DNA from 2 places in the Pseudofrankia saprophytica genome. Region 2 is predicted to be linked to the other one. Evidence: predicted binding sites of a transcription regulator. Region 2 holds the regulator's gene; the other holds the start of a gene.
The links. Region 2 encodes LexA, which represses DNA repair genes until DNA is damaged. Its sites were predicted from a motif close to CGAACNNNNGTTCG; they were not measured.
Positions count from the first base shown of each region.

Region 1: a site for LexA is predicted at 3,662-3,675, ahead of FRCN3DRAFT_RS0241780 (DUF222 domain-containing protein). Genes of this name have one in related genera too.

Region 1 covers NZ_KI912267.1:1,762,540-1,767,434, reverse strand. The annotation lists gene FRCN3DRAFT_RS0241790 (AAA family ATPase) at 1-1,913, shown strand, start outside; gene FRCN3DRAFT_RS49005 (MFS transporter) at 1,947-3,536, opposite strand; gene FRCN3DRAFT_RS0241780 (DUF222 domain-containing protein) at 3,861-4,490, shown strand.
Region 2 covers NZ_KI912267.1:34,049-38,943, forward strand. The annotation lists gene nrdR (transcriptional regulator NrdR) at 1-162, opposite strand, end outside; gene FRCN3DRAFT_RS0234710 (hypothetical protein) at 600-932, opposite strand; gene lexA (transcriptional repressor LexA) at 1,368-2,216, shown strand; gene FRCN3DRAFT_RS0234720 (hypothetical protein) at 2,262-3,557, opposite strand; gene hflX (GTPase HflX) at 3,598-4,895, opposite strand, start outside.

The sequences.
Region 1 (4,895 bases), 1.7 Mb from region 2:
GCGGCGTCGAGGTCTACTACCCGGACGACGTCAAGACCCGGTTCGCCGACGTCTGGGGCCAGGATCACGTCGTCTCCCGGGTGAAGGAGAACGTCTTCTACCTGGAGCACCCGGAGGAGATCGAGGGCAAGGGTGGGTACGTCCCCGGCGGAATCCTGCTGTGGGGCCCGCCTGGCACGGGCAAGACACTGCTCGCCGAGGCCGTCGCCGGCGAGACCGGCAAGCCCTACGTGTTCATCGATCCGGGCGCGTTCCAGGCGATGTTCATGGGCGTCGGCATCCTGAAGGTCAAGTCGTTGTTCCGGCGGCTGCGCAAGCTCGCGCTGCGATACGGCGGTGTGATCGCCTTCTTCGACGAGGCGGACAGCCTCGGCAACCGTGGCCAGCTCGCCCAGGGCTTCAACCGCGGCTCCGAGCGCGCCGCGTCCTCGCACCGGGCAACGCGCCATGCCAGCCACCTGGGGGCGCACGGCTGGCGCGCGCCGTCCTACGCGGACGGACTCGCCGACCTGAACGGATGCAACGGCCTGCACTACCTGACCGACCAGGCCAGGTCCGAGGTGGTCGGGCACCGCGCCTCGGTGGCCGGTGGGCTGGGCTCCGGTGCCGGCGGGCCGGCGCAGGCCGGCGGGCGGACCGTCAACCGGGTCGTGGGCGGTATGGGCGGCATGGTCGGCGGCGACATGGGCACCCTGCAGGCGCTGCTCGCCGAGATGTCCGGCCTGAAGAAGCCGCGCGGCTTCCTCAACCGGGTCGTGCGGCGCGCGCTCGGGATGAAGCCCAAGCCGCCGCCCAAGTACCGCATCCTGATCATGATGGCCACCAACATGCCGAACTCGCTGGACGAGGCGTTGCTGCGGCCGGGCCGCATCGACCGGCAGTACGAGGTCGGCTACCCGAGCAAGGAAGGCCGGATCAGGACCTACCAGGGCTACCTCGCCAAGGTGAAGCACGAGCTCACCGAGGACCAGGTCGAGCGGCTGGCGACGATGAGCACCGAGGCGACCGGTGCCACGATCAAGGACACCGTCAACGAGGCGCTCACCCAGGCCATCAAGGACGGCCGCGAGGTGATCACCTGGGCGGACATCCTGCGCGCCCGAGTGATCAAGGAGCACGGCCTGGCCGACGACCACGAGCACATCGAGCGGGAGCGGCACAGCATCGCCCTGCACGAGGCGTGCCACGCGGTCGTCGCCTACCGGCTGCAGCGCGGCCGGGTCATCGACATGGCGACGATCGAGCGGCGCGGCGGGGTCGGCGGCTTCGTCGCGTCGGTCAACGTCGAGGACAGCATGTTCCAGTGGAAGTCCGAGGTCGAGGTCCAGGTGATGGTGTCGCTCGCCTCCCTGGTCGGCGAGCGGATGTTCTTCGACGGTGACAACACCGTCGGTGTGGGCGGCGACCTGCGCAGCGCGACCTACCTGGTCTCCCGGAGCATCTCGATGGCCGCCATGGGCGACACGATCTCCTCCTGGCTGACCTTGTCCAACGACCTCCCGATCAATCCGCTCGCGGTCGACGCCGACCGCCCGTTCGGCGAGCAGGTCGAGGCGAAGCTGCAGGCGCTCTACCGGCGCACCGAGCAGGTGCTGTCCGCCAACCGGCGCGAGGTGCTTGCCCTGACCCACGCCCTCGAGACGCACAAGACCATCACCGGCGAGGATGTCGAGGCGATCATGGAGGGCCGGACGGGGCCGACCGTCGACGGCCGGCGCTACCACGAGCCGGACTTCCTCGACATCGCCGAGGAGTACCACCACAGCGCGCTGCGCGCGCATCGCGGCGCGAACGGTGGCGAGCTGCGCAACCTGCCCGAGCTGGACCGGGTCGCCGCCACCGCGACCGCCGAGCAGGCGTCCTCCTCGTCCTCCTCGTCGTCCTCGTCCTCGGCGGTGGCCGAGACCGACTGAGACGGCCGGGGGCGTGGCGCCGAGCGGCGTCCCTCAGGTGGACGGGGACGGCACGGGGCGCCCCGCCGGCTGGCCGCCCGACGGCACGCCGGCGGGCGGCGCCTGCCGCGCGCCCCGGACCTGGGTCGCGGCGACGGTCACGCCGGTCGCGGTCCCCACCCCGGCGGACGGCTCCACGGCCGCCGGGGCCGGGCGCGCCTGGATCCGGCGCAGCGACGCCAGGCCGATCAGCGCCGCCGCCACGGCGGCGATGCCCGCGAGCACGAGGCCGGCGCGGGCGCCGAAGGCCTCGGAGACGGCGCCGGCGATCGGGCCGCCCAGCGGGGTGGTGCCGAGGAAGGCCATCGACCAGAGCGCCATCACCCGGCCGCGCATGCGCGGCTCGGCCGATAGCTGCACGGTCGCGTTGCCGGTGGCGATGAAGGTGACGCTGGCCGCGCCGGTGATGACGAGAGCCGCGACCAGGACGGTCAACGTCGGCGCCGCGGCGGACAGCAGCAGCAGGGCGCCGAAGACGCCCGCGACGGCGACGAGCGCCCGCGACCCGGTGAGCCGGCGGCGGGCCACGAGCAGGCCGCCGACCACCGCGCCGGCGCCCATGGCACCGGTCAGCAGGCTGTAGGTCGCCGCGGTGCCGTGGAACGTCTCGCGGGCGACCAGGGGCAGCGTCACCTGGAACTCGTAGGCGAGGGTGCCCGTGAGCACCATCATCGTCAGCGGGATCCGGATGCCGGCGGTACGGATCGCGTAGTGGAAGCCCTCGCGAATCTGGCCGGGGGCCCTGGGCACGGGCGGGTTCGGGCGCAGCGCGGCCCGGTCCAGCCGGCCGAGCGCGACCAGCACCGCGGCGAACGACAGCGCGTTGAGGACGAAACACATCCCGTTGCCGAGCAGCGTGATCGTCGCACCGGCGATCGCGGGGCCGACGACCCGAGCGGCGTTCATCGTCACCGAGTTGAGGGTGACCGCGTTCGACAGCGTCTCCGGGCCCACCAGCTCCTGCACGAAGCTCTGCCTGGCGGGGTTGTCGACGGCCTGCGTGAGGCCGAGGCAGCCGGCGAAGGCGACCACCATCCACAGCGTGACCACGTCGGTGAGCACGAGCACCCCGAGGCCCGCGGCGAGCAGGGCCTGGAGGCTGGCCGTGCAGATCAGCAGCCGGCGGGTGTCGGTCCGGTCGGCGACAAGGCCGCCGTAGGCGCCGAAGACGAGCACCGGGAGGAACTGCGCCGCGGTGACGACGCCGAGCAGCGTGCCGCTCGCCCCGAGCGAGAGCACCAGCCAGCCGAGTGCGATCGTCTGCATCCAGGTGCCGCACATCGAGATGACCTGGCCGGTCATGAAGCGCCGGTAGTTCGGCACCCGCAGCGCGGCGAACGTCCCACCGGACGGCGCAGCGGGCCGCCCGCCGCCAGGCGCACCCGTCGCCGATGCCTCGGTCGCGGGTGCCTCGAGGGAACGCGGGGCAGGCGCTCGCCGAGCGTCGCCGGCGGACCTGCCCACGGCCGGGCGGTCGGGCGGGCCGGCGCTCCGCTCCGGCGATCCGCCGCCCACCTCGGGCGATCCGCCGCTCATCTCCGGCGTGGTCGTCGCCACCTCGCGTTCCAGTCCCCGCGACAGCATCAGAACACCTCCTCCGGCCAGAACGCGGCTCGCCAACTAGTTATTTCGCAACAGGTAACTAATTTGCCCCGGCCGGGCTCGTTCCGCGCGGGGGATGGCGAATGCCAGTTCGATCACATATCATGCGAACATACGTTCGAATTTCGACCGTGCTTCCATCCAGCCGAACCCGCTTCGCACGGCCGGCCGCCGGCGCCATCGCGCGTCGGCGGCGGGCTAGCCGTGCCCGCGCGGCGGCGATGTCGGATGGCGGCACCGGGCCGAGACAGGCGCGACCGCGTCGGCCGCGGGCTTCCGTGGGCCGCCAGTCGACCGAGGGGGTGCATGGTGACCGGAGTCCCCGACGACCACGCAGGGGCATCAGAGCCCGAGGTCCCGGATCTGGCCGGCGTCCCCGCCGCCGGCCCGCCGCGACCCGAGGCCGGCGGGCCGGTGCGACCCGAGGCCGGCGGGCCGGTGCCCCGAGGGTCGGCCGAAGGCGGCACCGGAGCAGGCGCTCCTGGGCCGGCGGGTGACCGGCCGCCCGTCGACCCGGCGAGGATGTCGGACGTCGACCTCGCGACGGCGGTGATCGAGGGCCGGGCGACCGTCGACGCGACGACCGCGCGGTGGGTGCTGCTGGTCGGCGAGTTCGACCGGCGCTCGCTGTGGCTCGCCGACGGCGCGGTCTCGGCGGCGGCCTGGCTGCGCAGGGAGTGCCGGATCAACGCGCCGACGTCGACACACCTGCTGACCGTCGCCCGGGCGCTTCGCGACCTGCCCGCGACGAGGGAGGCCTTCAGCACCGGCACGATCAGTTTCGAACATGCCCGGGCGATCGCGCCGTCGGTCGGCGCCGGGCGAGTCGAGCTCGCCCGCCGCGCGGACCCGATCTTCGCCCGCGCCGCCGCCTGGATGACCCCCCGCCAGGTAGCCCGCGTAGTGAGCACCTGGACCGATATAGCCGACGCCTAATTGCTGGTTCGCTCCGTGCGGGCGGCGCGCTGCGGCCCCTTACTCACGACCTGCGGAATCGGCTTCGCCGATTCCGCAGGGACCCCGTCGCTCCCACGGGACCTCCGCGCGCCGTCCTCCTCCGCTCACGTGCCCTTCGGCGACCTCGCGGCGACCCGGCCCACGTCGCTTCGCTTGTAGGCCGGGCCTCCGCGAGGCGCGCCTCCGCGCCAGCTCGGATGCCTGCCGCTGGAACGTCACCAATCCGAAACCGCAACGCTCGTGCGGGCTGTCGCTTCGCTCGTGGGGGTGTCCGCGCGGTTCTGACGCGAATCTTGGGATGCCTCGCCCTCGCCGCCGCCAGCGCCATCGGGCCCTGCGGCGCGCCCCGGCGTGGTGATCGTCGTTTGCGCCCTGCGGTGGTCG
Region 2 (4,895 bases):
GGCACCGCTGCGCTTGCGCACCTGCAGCGAGGCCTCCTCCATGGTCGTGAACCGCCGCCCGCAGGACGGGCACGCCCGGCGGCGCCGGATGGCCGCGCCCTCATCGGCTTCCCGGCTGTCCACCACTCGGCTGTCGGGATGCCGGCAAAACGGACACCGCACGGCTCCTCCCTTCGTCAGACCCCTGTAGGAACAACCACGCACGCGAGAGAACGCGTCCACGCTTCGGCCCCGTCCCTGCTTCCCGAGGCATGGCTGACGCAGGGCATGGCGACCTGGCCGGGGAAGCTCCCACGAGCGCGACCGCGCACCGTCGGGACGGTCTCCACAGCTCCCACGGAACGCTGCCGTTCCGCGGCTAGCTATTCCGCAACTACAAGCTGTGGACTACTTACAGGTATGTAACTACAAGATGTTGTGCTGCCAGAGTAGCGCATACCCGGATCACCCGTGAGCATGCCCCCCGCGCGTGTCGGATCCCACCCGCCCAGACGGGGAGAAGCAGCAGGTTCGCGACGAACCGTCACATGCCGACAGCCCGACGCCCGCGCCGACCGGGTGGTCGGCGCGGGCGTCGGGCCAGGGAAGGACGCCGCCGGTCAGAAGGCGGCGAGCGCCCAGTGAACGGCGAGCCATGCGGCGCTGGTGGCGCCCCAGACAGCGAGGACAAGCAGGAGCCCGGCGACGGCCCGGCCGCGGCCGGTCAGCCTCAGCGCGGGCGCCGGCCGTCCCGCCCGCCGGCGGTCCAACCTCGCGCCGGCGACCGGGTGCTCGGCGGCGACAGCCCGCGCGAGCGGGCTGGGAACCGCCGGCGGGGCGGCGTTCGCCGACCGACGACGGCTCGGTACGGGCAGGGCGATCACATCGGCGCCGTCCGGCTGTCGCGGGGCCGGGCGCCCTGGGACCAGGGTGGCCCCACGCGGGTTCGTCACGCCAAACCTCCTAGCGGCCGGGCCATTACCCGGCACAGCTCGTCGAGCGAAGCTCAACCAACGTCGGGGGGTCCGGGGCGCGAGCCCTCGAAGAACCGTGGCGACCGGTCATCGAGGGAGACATCCCCGGCAGACATCTGGGGCCATCGGGAAGGTAGCCCAAGATCTACAACTGGCGACCACCGGCGGCAGTAGCCGGTAGCGGAAGTCAGGACGAGGACAGGGCCCGCTTCGAACTGATGGTCGATTCTTACATGCACAAGGCCGACAGAGCACGCAGACACGCTCGAACGCCTGTTTGAGATTCGCGCGCCACCGGGCTACGGTCGTCACACGATCGGGCGCAACCCGGCTCCCCTTATCCACAGGTGAGGCCGATGAGAAGCCGGCGGCCCGGTCCCGCACCATGACCTTGAGCGAGGGAGAACCTAGGCCATGACCACGCAGGGCAGGGGGCCGCGCAGGGCAGGACGCCCGTCGGCCAGCGGCGACGAGGAGAGCGACGGCACCGTACGCGCCTTCCCCGACGGCCCCGTCGACGACGACGGCCTGACTCCCCGTCAGCGCAAGGTGCTCGAGGTGATCCGTGACGCGGTCGAGCGGCGCGGCTACCCGCCGAGCGTGCGCGAGATCGGCGAGGCGGTGGGCCTGACCAGCACCAGCAGCGTCGCGCACCAGCTCAGGATGCTCGAGGACAAGGGCCTGCTGCGCCGCGACCCGAACCGGCCGCGGGCGATCGAGGTGGTCTCCCCCGAGGGTGGCCGGCCGGTCAGGCCGATCCCGAAGACCCGGCAGACGGCCGGCGCGGGCAGGGGCCGGGGCGGCGTGAGCCCGCTGCGGGTGCACACGCTCGGCCCGGCCGACGACGCGCTCGCCCGCGAGGCCGGCGAGCAGGACTCGCTGAAGGCGGCGACCGCCTACGTGCCGCTGGTCGGCCGGATCGCCGCCGGTGGGCCGATCCTCGCCGAGCAGGCGGTCGAGGACGTGCTGCCGCTGCCGCGTGAGATCGTCGGCGAGGGCACCCTGTTCCTGCTCCGGGTCGTCGGCGACTCGATGATCAACGCGGCGATCTGCGACGGCGACCTGGTGGCGGTCCGCCAGCAGCCGGTCGCCGAGAACGGCGAGATCGTCGCCGCCCTGATCGACGGGGAGGCGACCGTCAAGCGGCTGCGCCGCCGGGACGGCCACGCGTGGCTCCAGCCGGAGAACCCGGCCTTCCACGACATCCCCGGCGACGACGCCACCATCCTCGGCCGCGTCGTCGCCGTCATGCGCCGCGTCTGAGCACTCCGTGAGGCGCTGAGACTGAACTCGGCTAGCCGAACTCGGCTAGCCGAGTTCGGCCTTGCGGTGGATCGAGTAGTGGAGCACGAGGAACGGCAGGCCGAACACCCAGAACTCGTGTTCGGCTCGCAGCTCGCCGTCCTCGAGGTAGACGTCGAGCTGCTCGGCGAAGCCGTGGACCGCCGCGGCGGTCAGCTCCTTCGTCTCCGCGTCCACATAGGTCAGATAGTGCCCGGGCTGGTCCAGGTCGCCGCGGCTGGACAGCACCAGCCCGCCGCCGGCCCGCGCGGTCGGCGCGAGGGTGGCCGTGAAGCTGGCCTGTGGCAGCGGGAAGCCGACGCTGACGTAGCCGCGGCCGTCCCGGCGGTAGGTCGTGTAGATCCCCACGTAGATGGGTTCGTCGTTGTCGACGTACGACCTGATCCAGCCCCGGATGCTTACGGTGCCGTCGTCGGTGCCGCTGATCGTGTCGATCCGGCTGCGAACCCCACGCTGCGCCTCTCGCTGGTTCATGGGCACGTTCGCCTGCCCCAGCGGGCGCGCGAGCACGGTGCGGTAGAGCAGGTAGCCGGGCCGCACCCACAACCGCCATCGCGGAACGATGTCGAGGGTGAACCGGGTGGTGTGCTCGTAGAACTCCCGCACCAGCGGGGCGACGGTCGCGGGATCGAACTCGGGGCCGGCCAGCTCGTCCAGCGAGGCGACGATCCCGACGTCGGGGGCGGCGGCCTGGTAGTCGCCGCCGAGCACCTCGGCCAGGTCGCGCACGTAGCCCGTCCCGACATAGCGGGTCCGCGCCACCAGCGGGACCACGAACGGCAGATCCGCGGGGCTGACCCGTTCGGCGAGCATCATCACCTGCGGGTCCCGGAAGATCGCCGCCGACACGGTCCGGAAGGCGAGCACGGTGGCCGCGCCGACGATCGCGGCAGGGACGTCGCCCCAGAGCAGCCGGCACCCGTAGCCGATGGCGAGCCCCACCAGCGGGCCAAGCACCACCTTCTGCGGACGGAGCCCCAGCGCGCCGGCCAGCGCGCCGGCGACCAGGCCCACGACCACCGGCCCGGCCCCGGTCACCGCCGCCAGCGCCCACGCCAGGGGCGCCGCCATCGCGGTGCTCATCACGATGCGCGACCACAACGCGGGGATCTGGCCGGGACGCTGCCGCGCCCGCGCGACCGCCTCCGACACCGTCGTCAGCAGGCCACCGACGACGGCCGCCGCGATCATGGGGAGCGCACCCCACCGAGTGGCGAGGGACAGCCCGGCGACCGCGCCGATGACAGCGGCCAGCCCGAGCGAACCGGGCTTGTCCGCCTTGCCCGATTCCTCCACGGCCACGCCACGAACCTACCGACAGGCGCCGTGGCGGTGATGCGCCCTAGGCGTCGACGCTCTGGCGGAAGGCGTCCAGGTCGGCGGCCAGGCCCGCGGAGACGCGAGCGCGCAGCTCGGTGCCCGTCGCGGTGTGCGCCTGGTCGAGAACCTCACCGGACTCGTGGATCCGGGCGACGAGATCCCCGCGGTTGTACGGGACGAGGACGTCGACCTCGACCTGCGGGTGCGGCACCCGGGCGGCCAGGGCCTCCACCAGCTCCTCCAGGCCGGCACCCGTCCGCGCCGACACGCACACCGCGTCGGGAGCGATCCGCTTGATGCCCGCGACCGTCGTCTTGTCGGCGATGTCGGTCTTGTTCACCACGATGAGCTCGGGCACGTCGCCGGCGTCGATGTCGTTCAGCACCTCGCGCACGGCCGAGAGCTGCCCGATCGGGTCCGGATGCGAGCCGTCGACCACATGGATGATCAGATCCGCGTCCGCGACCTCTTCGAGCGTGGAGCGGAACGCCTCGACGATCTGGTGGGGCAGGTGGCGGACGAAGCCGACCGTGTCGGTGAGCGTGAACACCCGGCCGTCGGGCAGCGTCGCGCGGCGCACCGTCGGGTCCAGCGTGGCGAACAGCGCGTTTTCCACGAGCACGCCCGCGCCGGTCAGCCGGTTGAGCAGCGACGACTTGCCGGCGTTGGTGTAACCGGCGATCGCCACCGAAGGCACCGCGCCGCGCCGACGCGCCGACCGCTTGGTCTCGCGGACGGTCTCCATCTCGCGCAGCTCACGCCGCAGCCGGGAGATCCGGGCGCGCAGCCGGCGCCGGTCCGTCTCGATCTTCGTCTCACCGGGGCCGCGGGTACCGATCGGGGCGCGGCCACCGGACGCGGCCTGCCGGGACATCGACTCACCCCAGCCTCGCAGCCGCGGCAGCATGTACTGCAGCTGCGCGAGCTCGACCTGCGCCTTGCCCTCCTTGGACGTGGCGTGCTGGGCGAAGATGTCCAGGATGAGCGCCGTCCGGTCGATGACCTTGACCTTGACGACCTCCTCCAGCTGGCGTAGCTGGCCCGGAGTGAGCTCACCGTCGCAGATCACCGTGTCGGCCCCGGCCGCGCGGACGACCTCGGCCAGCTCCTTGGCCTTGCCGGAACCGACGTAGGTCGCGGTGTCCGGCTTGTCCCGGCGCTGGACGAGCGCGTCGAGCACCACCGAGCCGGCGGTCTCCGCCAGCTGGGCCAGCTCGGCCATCGAGGTCTTGGCATCCTCGATCGAGCGGGTGGTCCACACACCGATCAGGACCACCTGCTCCAGGCGCAGCTGGCGGTACTCGACCTCGGTGACGTCGG